DNA from 3 places in the Idiomarina sp. D18 genome. Region 3 is predicted to be linked to each of the others. Evidence: predicted binding sites of a transcription regulator. Region 3 holds the regulator's gene; each other region holds the start of a gene.
What was found. Region 3 encodes FliA, which starts transcription of late flagellar genes. Its sites were predicted from a motif close to CTAAAGNTNNNNNNNNNNNNGCCGATA; they were not measured.
Positions count from the first base shown of each region.

Region 1 (4,061 bases), 1.3 Mb from region 3:
CAAGATTAAACAGCAGATTGAAGAAAACCCCATCCTTCTTTATATGAAGGGCTCACCTAAGTTGCCGAGCTGTGGCTTTTCTTCACAGGCCTCACAAGCACTCATGGGTTGTGGTCAAGCGTTCGCTTATGTCGATATATTACAAAACCCTGATATTCGTGCTGAATTGCCTAAATACGCAGACTGGCCGACATTCCCACAACTCTGGGTTGAGGGCGAGCTCATCGGTGGTTGTGACATCATCGTTGAGATGTTCCAAAAAGGCGAGTTACAGGAATTGATTACCGAGGTGGCAGCGCGTCATCCTCAGCCTGAAAGCGACGCGCAATAATCGGCGTTTGGGGTTGATCTTTTACGGTTGAACCCCATATTTATAAAAGCTTTTAATTTAGGTTGCTAAGTGGCAGCCCAACATTCACTAAAGACGGAGAGTATCAATGGCAGTTTTAGTAGGACGTAAAGCACCTGACTTTACCGCAGCAGCGGTAATGGGCTCTGGCGAAATCGTTGAAGATTTTAAATTTTCTGATGCGATCAAAGGCAAGAAAGCCGTCTTGTTCTTCTACCCGCTGGACTTTACATTCGTATGTCCTTCTGAGCTTATCGCATTTGATAAGCGTTTGGACGAGTTCAAAAAGCGCGGCGTTGAAGTAATTGGTGTCTCAATCGATTCACAATTCACTCACAGCGCATGGCGCAACACTGCAACTGAAGATGGCGGTATTGGCCAAGTTAAGTACCCACTTGTTGCAGACGTTCGTCACAGCATTTGTAAAGCATACGATGTTGAACACCCAGAAGCGGGCGTTGCATTCCGTGGTTCGTTCTTAATCGATGAAGATGGCGTTGTGCGTCACCAAGTCGTTAACGACCTACCATTGGGCCGTAACATTGACGAGATGTTGCGTATGGTCGATGCTTTGAACTTTAACCAGAAACACGGTGAAGTTTGCCCTGCAGGTTGGGAAGAAGGTAAAGAAGGTATGAAGGAAAACGCTGAAGGCGTAGCAGCATACCTTTCTAAGAACGCTGACAAGCTGTAATATTAGTTTTCAGTGACTCTTAAAAAACGCGCCAAATGGCGCGTTTTTTTTTTGCTTTTAGTCAGCGAGTGGCCAACCGCCTAGTGCCTTCCATTTGTTGACCATCCAACAAAACAGTTCGGCTGTCTTTTCGGTGTCATACAGCGCTGAGTGCGCTTGCTTTTGATCAAACTCGATACCTGCGGCTTTGCACGCTTTGATAAGTACAGTTTGTCCTAACGTCAACGCCGCTAAAGATGTCGTGTCAAAGCTAACAAAGGGGTGAAACGGATTGCGCTTAATGTTAGCTCGTTCAGCTGCTCGCATCAGGAAGCTATGATCAAAATTCGAGTTATGTCCAACCAACACAGAGCGCTGACAGCCAGCCGCTTTTTGTGCCTTTCGAATCGGTTTGAATAAGGCTTTAAGTACCTCGTCTTCGGGGAGTGCGCCGCGTAATTCCGAATGCGGATCGATACCATTGAATTCAATTGCTGCTTGTTCAATATTGGCGCCTTCAAATGGCTCGACATGAAACTGATGGCTTTCGACCGGCTTAAGCTGTCCATGTTCATCAAAATTCAGTATGACGGCAGCGATCTCTAACAAGGCATCGGTCGAGGCATTAAAGCCCGCCGTTTCGACGTCGATGACTACGGGTAAGTAGCCGCGAAAACGTTGCTTCATAAGAGAGTCTTCGGAACCTGACATGAAATTACCTGTATCTGCTAAATTGCTAATGCCCATTATGCCAAAGAGCGGGCGTTTTTGCTTGTGATTTGGTTAAAGGTTATTGCAACACGACCGATATAAAAGACAAGTCATTAAAGGAGGTGCGTGTGCAGGTGAATAATACGACTCGGCTATCAGCGTTAATCGTGCTGGGTAGCGCGTTGGTCAGTATCAGTTCGTTCGCAGAAGCAAACGCGGTCAGATACTACAGCGCAAACTTGGATAATTCACTTTGGTATATGGCCAACAACACGCAGCTTAACTGTGAGTTGGAGCACGTCATTCCTCGCTTCGGCAAAGTACAGTTTCATAGCGAAGCGAGTAAGCAACTCAATTTAACCATGACCTTCGATATGAACCAGCTTCCCGACAACTACAGTGTGGCACGTATCGAATCGGTTCCTCCGCAGTGGCAGCCGGGACAAAACAGCTACTCTATTGGTAGCATGGACCTATATAAGCAATTTAATGGCGAGCTTAAAAAGCAAGCAGCATGGACGTTGCTGTCTGAACTCGATAAGGGTCGTTACCCAACATTTTTGTACCAAGACTGGTATAACCCAAAAGATCAAGTTGCTGTGGCAATTTCAGCAGTGAACTTTCGCAGTGCATACGACGCATTTAAAGGTTGTATTAATGCGTTATTGCCTTTCTCATTCGAGGATATTGCATATACCGTACTGAACCATAAAGCGGATAGTGATGAGCTAACCGCGCCTTCGCGGCGGAAGCTAAAACAAATCAGCGACTACTTGAAAGTAGATGCCGACTTGAAGTTAGTATTAATAGATTCCTACACGGATTCGCTAGGCGCTCGTGAGCCGAATCAGACGCTAACAGAGCAACGCGCCAATGCTATTAAATCTTTTTTTGTCGAACGGGGTATAAAAGCGGATCGCATTCAAACGGTCGCTCACGGCGAGGATCGTCCGATCGACCATAATGATAATGAAATAGGCCGCCAGAAGAACCGCCGAGTTATCGTGCAGTTAAATAAATCCTCAGACGTTGAGCTATAGTTGCATCAATCGCTGGTTTTTTCTTTAAACTCGCAAAGGTCTTCAATAACACAGCTACCGCAGCGCGGTTTGCGCGCAACGCAGGTGTAGCGCCCGTGTAGAATAAGCCAGTGATGGACATCCACTTTAAACTCTTTGGGCACGACTTTAATTAGCTTCTGTTCAACCTCATTGACGTTCTTGCCGGGAGCCAGTTTAGTGCGATTAGAGACTCTAAAGATATGCGTATCTACAGCAATAGTCGGCCAGCCAAATGCTGTATTAAGCACTACGTTAGCCGTTTTACGTCCAACACCGGGTAGAGCTTCCAAAGCTTCTCGGCTTTCTGGGACTTCGCCATCGTATTGTTCAACTAGTATCTTACAGGTTTTATAAGCGTTTTCTGCTTTTGAATTAAATAGGCCGATGGTTTTGATATATTCTTTAATACCATCTACGCCAAGCGCTAACATGGTCTCTGCCGTAGGTGCCGCCGGGAAAAGTTTACGTGTGGCTTTATTGACGCCCACATCGGTTGCTTGAGCTGATAACAATACGGCAATTAGCAGTTGGAAAGGCGACTCATACTCTAACTCAGTGGTTGGGTTAGGATTGTTGTCACGCAAACGACTTAAAATTTGATAACGTTTATCTTTATTCATATCAATTAGCTTTCGGCTGTCACGCGTGCGCGTGTAACTGTTTTCTCAGAGGATTGGATTTGCGCGCGCTTTGCGTCAATACGGTTTTTTATCGCAATAATGAAGCCCATACCAATGAAAGCACCTGGAGGTAAAATCGCCAACAGCAATGGATAATCAAGACTAAACAGTTCGATACGCAATTGCTTGGCCCACTCGCCTAGCAATAGTTCAGCGCCATCAAATAGCGTGCCATTGCCGAGCACTTCGCGTATTCCGCCTAAGACGACTAACACGGCAGCAAAACCCAGCCCCATCATCAGGCCATCGATAGCCGCATGGTGCCATTTATTTTTGGATGCATAAGCCTCTGCGCGGCCGATGATAGCGCAGTTGGTTACGATTAATGGAATGAAAATGCCAAGCGTTTGGTAAAGCTGATAGACGTAGGCATTCATCAATAACTGGATAATGGTAACAAAGGTGGCTATTACCATAACGAAAACAGGAATACGTATTTCCTGAGGCACCCATTGGCGAACCAGTGAAACTGTAATGTTTGAGCCCATTAAAACAAATAGCGTAGCTAAGCCGAGTCCTAAGGCGTTGGTCACAGAGGCGGTGACGGCAAGTAGCGGGCATAAACCTAAAAGTTGAACTAAAGCCGG
Region 1 is NZ_CM173240.1:536,781-540,841, forward strand. Features, by position in the region: gene AC3AP5_RS02550 (Grx4 family monothiol glutaredoxin) at 1-331, shown strand, start outside; gene AC3AP5_RS02555 (peroxiredoxin) at 438-1,043, shown strand; gene rnt (ribonuclease T) at 1,101-1,733, opposite strand; gene AC3AP5_RS02565 (flagellar protein MotY) at 1,862-2,773, shown strand; gene nth (endonuclease III) at 2,779-3,414, opposite strand; gene AC3AP5_RS02575 (electron transport complex subunit E) at 3,420-4,061, opposite strand, start outside.
Region 1: AC3AP5_RS02565 (flagellar protein MotY) is a predicted target of FliA. The motif match lies at 1,806-1,832, and genes of this name have one in related genera.

Region 2 (4,061 bases), 1.1 Mb from region 3:
TACCCACTAACTGAATATTTTGCTCAATAATTTGCAAAGTAATTTCATGCTCAGGCGCCTTTAATTGCACTTTTGCAGTCGGTTGATGCTCAAGAAGGTAGCCACCGATGTAGCGCTCCAGCTGTTGTGAAGAGAAATCATGATGCCCTTTACGCTTTACTCTGACCGCAAAGGTTTGTTGAGCGATTTTTTCTAGCCAGAACTGCGCGACCCACTCGGCAAGGATCTCGAACTCATCCAGGGGGCGCTCAACCACCTCAGCGAACCATGAAATCCCTGGCGTACAAGCCAATTTATCAATCACCGCTTGACGTACATCTTCCTCTTCTGAGGGAGTACTCACTTCGATACGGTCCCACAACCATTTTACGTAGAGACCAGCATCTATATCGGCCAACACTTTACGTAGATTATTGGTGAGTACTTTTCCGTAACGCTTACGAACTGAGCGGCTTTTGATGGTGATTTCGGCATGCAACCGTACAACGAACTTCATGGAGGCCCCAGTTTTAGCTAGTCTAAAAACCGATCATTATACGATTTTTTAACGCTGTGAGCCACCCGAGCTAGTCAATTACATCCACCGGATCGGACTCTTTCGCCTTGCCTTGCATAATAGCGATATCAACACGTCGGTTGAGCGCACGATTAGAGGCCGAGTTGTTCGGTACAATCGGTTTTGTATCGGCATAGCCCATCGTAACAAGGCGTGATTGATCGAACCCGTCTACTGTAGTCATCTCTTCAGCAACAGCGACAGCTCGTTTAGCGGATAAATCCCACTTTGAGGTGTACATCTCAGAAACTAACGGTTGATTATCGGTATGCCCCGAGATCGTGATCTCGCCAGGAATATCTTTGAGCGCTTGTGCCACTTCCCGAATGACTGGCTTAAATTGCGGCTGTAAGAACGCAGATCCCTCTGGAAACGAACCATTTTCTTTAATTCGAATAATAATTTGTTGCCCCAATTGCTCTAATTCTAATGAGCCGGCCTTGATGTTATCACTTAATTGCTCTCGGATACGCTCCATTAGCTCCTTAACTTGCTGCTCTACCGCTGGATCGGACTCGCTTCCGTCAGCGGCCTTCTTGTCCTCCTCGCTGTCAGCTTGCTGTCCGCCCCGTTCGACCTGCTTACCTCCTGCAAAGTCTGATTCCCCATCTTGAAACTCCAAGGTTTGTTGGGTCATTTCGACTGTTTGTTGCTGAATGGTCTCGATGGGCGTAGGTTCAGGACGCCCAGGCCGAAATTCCTGTGCAATAATACTTGTTCCCTTGGGTATGTCTTTTACTTCAATTTTATTCTGAACACCCAGCGCATACTTCATAGAGCCGGCAATTTGCTTGAATTTAAGAACATCCATTTCAGAGAACGCAAGAAGCAGCACGAAGAAGCACATTAGTAGTGTCATTAAATCAGCAAAAGTCGCCATCCACATAGGAAGCCCAGGGGGCGGGCAACGGCATTCTTCTTGATCGTCTGCGGCAGCCATAGGCGCTATTCGTCCTCATTCCCTTCATTGACACGTTTGGATTCGGCGAGGTAATTACGTAGCAAGCCCTCAATAACCCGTGGGTTTTGTCCATCCTGAATTCCTAAAATAGCATCCAAAATGAGCTGCCGGTTCAGCTTTTCCTGTTCCGCTCGCAGCACCAATTTATTCGCAATGGGAATCGCAATCACGTTGGCCAAAAATGCACCATACAGTGTTGTTAGCAATGCAACCGACATCGCCGGACCAATAGCCTTGGGGTCATCCATATTAGCGAGCATCGCAACCAATCCAATGAGCGTACCAATCATCCCCATTGCCGGTGCTACGTCAGCCAAAATTTTAAAAAACCGAGCCCCCTCTTCATGTCGGGTAAAGCTCATGCTAATGTCTTTGCTTAAAGTGTGCTTGACCACTTCCGCGTCATGACCGTCCACCAGCATATCCACGCCTTTACGAAAAAAAGGATTAGGAATCTCTGCCTCTTCCAACGCTAGGAAGCCACCTTTACGCGCCGAGTCAGCCATTTCGACGGCACTATCGATAAGTTCTTGAGGGTGTTCTATTTTAAAAAAGAAAGCTTTTACTACGACTTTGCCGGTGGCAAAAAACTGTTGTAGTGGAAAGTTGGCCATAACGATAAACAGCGAACCACCCACAACAATCAATAAAGACTGAGTGTCAATGAAAAGACCGGGGTCACCACCCAATATCATCGCGGCAACAACAAAGCCTATGGCTCCAATGATCCCAACCAGCGTTGCTATATCCACTCAGCTTCCTCCACTTCACGCGATAAATTTGGCACGTGATCAATTTTAAACATCCCACTCACTGTGGCAACCTATATTGTAAATTTAAGTAAACCACGCATTGATCATCGGCTGACAATCGAGTTTCTTTATATGATAATGAGCCTATATTGAAACTAAAGGTGACGCATTATGGCAAAGAAGGAAGACAACCTATCGTTTGAACAAGCATTGCAACAACTTGAACAGTTAGTGAATGAGCTTGAGCAAGGCGACCTTCCATTGGAGACGTCATTAGAAAAGTTTGAACAAGCCGTAAAGCTATCACGTTTAAGCCAAGCGCAGTTGCAGTCAGCAGAACAAAAGGTTTCAACGTTACTAGAAAAAAACGGCGAACAGGTGCTGAGTGAACAGCACAGTGAGGCGCGCGAGTGAATATTAAGCAGTTTACAGCCGAGGTCCGTAGTGCCGTCGATAACCGATTAAACCAACTGATCGAATCACACATTGCTTCTAGTTCACTTAAAGAAGCCATGGCATACGGCGTCTTACTTGGCGGCAAGCGTATCCGTCCCTACTTAACGATGGCAGTGGCCGAATTATGTGGGGCTGAAACTAACGAGGCTTTGGACGCGGCTTGTGCCGTAGAATTGATCCACGCGTACTCATTAATTCATGATGACTTACCGGCGATGGACGACGATGAACTACGCCGAGGTCATCCCACGTGTCACATTAAGTTCGGTGAAGCGACAGCCGTATTAGCCGGTGATGCGCTGCAAACACTCGCTTTTGAGGTATTAAGCACCAACTTAGAGGCTAAACTTCCCTCTCAACGACGCATCGCAATGATCCAGCATTTGGCCAGCGCCAGTGGTGCTAAAGGTATGTGTTTTGGACAGGCGCTGGATTTAGATGCCACCGGGCGCGCCATTGATGAGCTTGAACTTGAAAAGATACATCGTCACAAAACCGGTGCTTTAATACGTGCCTCTGCGGCACTTGGAGTGCTTGCAGGTAACGACGAAAGCCAACAATACTTAGATCACTTTTGTGATTTCGCCAGCTGGATTGGACTTGCTTATCAAGTTTACGACGATATTCTTGACGTCGTCGGAAACACTGAAGTTATGGGTAAGCCACAAGGTTCAGATGAAGCCCACCACAAGGCGACTTACGTTGCGCTACTGGGGCTTGACGGAGCCAGTGAAAAACTGCTGTCATTGCATCAACAAGCACTACTGTCACTCAACAAGATCCCGTACAATACCCAAAAACTAGAAACATTTTCAGAGATCTTGCTGAAGCGCGATCACTAAGTAATACGAGACCTATGACCAAATTATTAGACGGTATTGAATACCCAACAGATCTACGCAAGCTGCCTACACATCAATTAAACGCGCTCTGTGAGGAAGTACGCGCCTACTTACTGGACTCTGTCAGTCGCAGTAGTGGTCACTTAGCATCAGGGCTGGGTACAGTTGAACTGACCGTCGCTCTGCACTACGTCTACAACACACCAAAAGATAAGTTAGTTTGGGACGTTGGTCATCAAGCCTATCCCCATAAGATTTTAACAGGACGAAAAAAGGCGCTGCATACAATCAGACAGAAAGATGGTTTGCACCCATTCCCATGGCGGGAAGAAAGTGAGTATGACGTTTTGTCTGTTGGTCACTCCAGTACCTCAATCTCAGCAGCATTAGGTATGGCGGTTGCCGCCCAGCGCAGTGGTTCTAACGAAAAGGTCGTCTCAATTATTGGTGACGGTGCAATGACAGCCGGCATGGTGTTTGAAGCGATGAACCAT
Region 2 is NZ_CM173240.1:149,318-153,378, reverse strand. Features, by position in the region: gene thiI (tRNA uracil 4-sulfurtransferase ThiI) at 1-496, opposite strand, end outside; gene AC3AP5_RS00680 (flagellar motor protein MotB) at 567-1,496, opposite strand; gene pomA (flagellar motor protein PomA) at 1,502-2,269, opposite strand; gene AC3AP5_RS00670 (exodeoxyribonuclease VII small subunit) at 2,441-2,683, shown strand; gene ispA ((2E,6E)-farnesyl diphosphate synthase) at 2,680-3,567, shown strand; gene dxs (1-deoxy-D-xylulose-5-phosphate synthase) at 3,582-4,061, shown strand, end outside.
Region 2: pomA (flagellar motor protein PomA) is a predicted target of FliA. The motif match lies at 2,375-2,401, and genes of this name have one in related genera.

Region 3 (4,061 bases):
ATTTCGTTACGCCGACTGATCGTTCAAGACATCTCCGAAGGCCAGCAAGAACTCCCTGTCATTACTTTGGCGCCAGAGTTGGAACAAATGTTGCATCAGTCTTTACAGGCAGCAGGCAATGAAGCCGAACAACAAGGCGCAGGCATTGAACCTGGCCTAGCAGAACGCCTGCAGCAGTCGTTGAAAGATGTTCATCAACAGCAAGAGATGAACGGCGAGCCATCCGTTTTACTGACATCTGGGCTCCTTCGTTCAACGATGGCGCGTTTTGCGCGACACGCAACAGACGGAATGCGGGTACTGAGTTACCAAGAAATTCCAGACGATAAACAGATTCGAATTGTGAGCTCGATTGGTGGACAACAACAACCAGCAGCTCAATGATAGGGGGATTGACCTGTGAAAATGAAGCGCTTTTTTGCTGAGGATATGCGTCGTGCGTTATTGCAAGTAAAGGAAACGCTCGGACCCGATGCCGTTATCATGTCGAACAAAAAGGTCAACGGCGGCGTCGAGATCGTAGCGGCAATCGATGGTGATGCCGAGTCACCTGCGGCGCCACAACCTGCACCGACGCCTGCACCTGAGACAGAGTCCACGCCAGCCAATTCGCTCGCCGAAATTTTAGCGCGCCAGGCGGAGTCGCAAGCTGCGCCATCACAGCCCCAGCAGACATATAGCGAGCCGGAGCCTCAAGTGACCACCTCAGCGAGTGATGAACCAAGTTGGCAAGAACCCGAGCCCGACAATCATATTCCAGATTATGTGGGCGGCGGCAGTGCAAGCGAAATCGCTGAGCTGAAATCGCAAATCAAAGGTATTCAAAATCTGTTGCAACATCAGTTAAGCGGTTTGATGAAGCAGGAAATCGAACGCGAAGAACCGATGCGAGCATTACTCGTTAAGCGGCTAATGACAATGGGGATCAGTGAGCGTATTGCCGATCAAATCGCATGCTTTATTCCCGAAGGCGATGATATCGAGGATAGTTGGGAGCAAGCGCTACAGCTTCTTGAAGGTCAGCTCAATACCACCCATGACGATATTTTGACTCGTGGCGGTGCGGTCGCTTTAGTCGGGCCAACGGGTGTTGGTAAAACCACCACCATCGCCAAGCTCGCTGCACGTTATGCCCAGCGTCATGGATCTGACTCGGTCGCTTTAATCACCACGGACACGTTCCGTATCGGCGCCAGTGAACAATTAAAAGTTTATGGTCGTATCATCGGCTGCCCTGTAAAAATCGCAAACGATGCCAAAGAACTGGCAGATGCGATGCTGAGCCTGCGTGATAAGCGTCTGATTCTTATCGATACGGCGGGTATGGGCCAACGCGATAAGCGCTTGAGCGAACAGCTTGGACAAATTCTGCAGAATAAACGTCTCAGAATTCGTCCTTATTTGGTATTATCTGCTACAGCGCAGACACAAGTGCTAAACGATACCGTCAAGCAATTCAAAACACTGCCGCTAGCAGGGTGCATCTTTACTAAGCTAGATGAGTGCTTAAGCTTAGGTGAGAGTATCAGTGTTGCTATCGAACAAGGTCTCGCCGTCGGTTACTTGACTCATGGTCAACAAGTACCCGAGGATATCCGTGTAGCTGATGAACATTATATGGTGACCGAGGCTGAGCGCTTGTATGATAAAAGCATTTGTTCGAATGTGTCAGACATGCCAAAATCAAGTTGGCAGGCGGTCCAGTGATGGGCCTTAACGAATCAAGCATCAACCAGCAGTAAGAGTTAGAGCGCATGGATCAAGCAAGTGGCTTAAGAAAGATGAAACAGAGCAAAGTCAAAGTCATTGCAGTAACCGGTGGTAAGGGCGGTGTGGGTAAAACTAACATCTCTTTAAACATGGCGATTGCGATGGCCGAACAAGGCAAACGCGTATTGGTATTGGATGCCGATTTAGGTCTCGCCAATGTCGACGTGATGCTTGGGCTGCGCGTGCAAAAAAATCTTTCACATGTGCTCAGTGGACAAGCCGAACTGAGAGATATTTTGATTGAAGGCCCCGCCGGTATCAAAATCGTGCCCGCCACCTCCGGAACGCGCTCAATGATAGAGCTGAACGAGACTCAGCACGCCGAACTTATCCGCGCTTTTAGCGACCTACAAGGTGATTTTGATGTCTTGGTTGTCGATACCGCCGCCGGTATCGGTAACACGGTCGTACGCTTCGCACGCGCCGCGCAAGATGTATTACTTGTGGTGTGTGATGAACCGACTTCAATCACCGATGCGTATGCATTGATGAAAGTGCTCAGTAAAGAGCAGGACGTATTCAAATTTAAAGTGGTTGCCAACATGGTGCGTAATTTGCGCGAAGGGCAACTGCTATTCAATAAGTTGACTAAAGTCACAGATCGGTTTTTAGATGTCGCGATAGAATTGGCCGCCATAATTCCGTTCGATGACAATATTCGTCTGGCGGTACGCAAACAAAAACCGTTGGTCTTAATGCAGCCTCGGTCTCCCGCGTCATTAGCAATTAAAGCCCTTGCGCAGCGTGCGCTCGACTGGCCAGTGCCGGCGCAGCCTGGCGGGCATCTCGAATTTTTCCTTGAACAATTAATAGGATCGGCCGATAACGGTAAGAAGCAGGATGTTGCCAATGAATAAAGCGGCTGTTTACAGTGCCCATGCCGATAATCGCCAAGCGATTATCGAACAACACACGGGGCTCGTGAAGCGCATAGCTCATCACATGATGGCGCGTCTTCCCGCGAGCGTTCAGGTCGATGATCTGATCCAATCCGGCATGATTGGCTTACTGGAAGCAGCGCGAAACTTTGACAATAGCAAAGGAGCGAGCTTTGAAACCTTTGCGGGCATTCGTATTCGCGGCGCAATGTTAGACGAGATACGCCGTGGTGACTGGGCGCCGCGCTCAGTGCATCGCAATCATCGGCGCGTACTCGAAGCGATTCGACAGGTCGAGAACGAATCCGGGCGCGATGCCAAAGATGTCGAAGTCGCCGAAAAATTAGAAATGTCGCTTGAGGAATACCACGCCATTTTGCGCGATGTAAACTCGGGACGAATTATAGGAATTGAAGATCTAGGCGTCTCCGAAGATGCTATTATGCCTGAGCAAGTAACGGGTGCAAACTACGAGCCGCAGAAAGACGTTGAAAACGATGCCTTTCATCGCGCACTCGTCGAAACTATCTCGGGTTTACCCGAACGTGAAGCATTAGTGCTTTCGTTGTATTATGATGAGGAACTTAACCTGAAAGAAATCGGTGAAGTTCTCAGCGTGAGCGAATCACGCGTGAGCCAAATTCATAGCCAAGCAATGATGCGCCTAAAAACACGCATGCAGAGCTGGGTAGAGTAATTATCGTAGTAATCGAGAGCCCAAGTGGAGGGAGCTTTGGATAAAAACATGAAAATTCTTGTTGTTGATGACTTTTCAACAATGAGACGAATCATCAAAAATCTTCTTCGTGACCTTGGATTCACCAACATCCAAGAAGCTGACGATGGCAACACCGCATTACCGATGCTCCAACAAGGTGACTTTGATTTTGTCGTAACTGACTGGAACATGCCGGGGATGCAAGGTATCGACTTACTTAAGGAAATTCGTAAAGACGATGACCTCGCGCACTTACCCGTGTTAATGGTCACGGCCGAAGCCAAACGTGAGCAAATTATTCAAGCCGCACAAGCCGGTGTGAACGGCTACATTGTGAAGCCTTTCACCGCTGTAACGTTGAAAGAGAAGCTCGATAAAATCTTTGAACGTATCAGTTAGTGGGCACGGCTATGGTAAAACCATCAGCAAGCATATCGCTCAAGCAAGCGAAGCAATTGGTTGAGTGGCTTGAAGCGGGAGAGCAGTCTAAAGCCGATCAATGGCTAGACGATTTCCAGCAAGAGCATGATGACAAGTTGTTCACCTCTGTCGGGCAACTCACCCGAGACCTGCATGAAGCCTTGCAAGACTTCCAACTCGATCCGCGTATCATGCAACTGACACAAGACGATTTGCCCGATGCGCAGAACCGTCTGCAATATGTGATTGAAAAAACAGAAGACGCGGCTAACCGC
Region 3 is NZ_CM173240.1:1,815,024-1,819,084, reverse strand. Features, by position in the region: gene flhA (flagellar biosynthesis protein FlhA) at 1-384, shown strand, start outside; gene flhF (flagellar biosynthesis GTPase FlhF) at 400-1,707, shown strand; gene AC3AP5_RS08825 (MinD/ParA family protein) at 1,755-2,627, shown strand; gene fliA (RNA polymerase sigma factor FliA) at 2,620-3,345, shown strand; gene cheY (chemotaxis response regulator CheY) at 3,382-3,765, shown strand; gene AC3AP5_RS08810 (protein phosphatase CheZ) at 3,777-4,061, shown strand, end outside.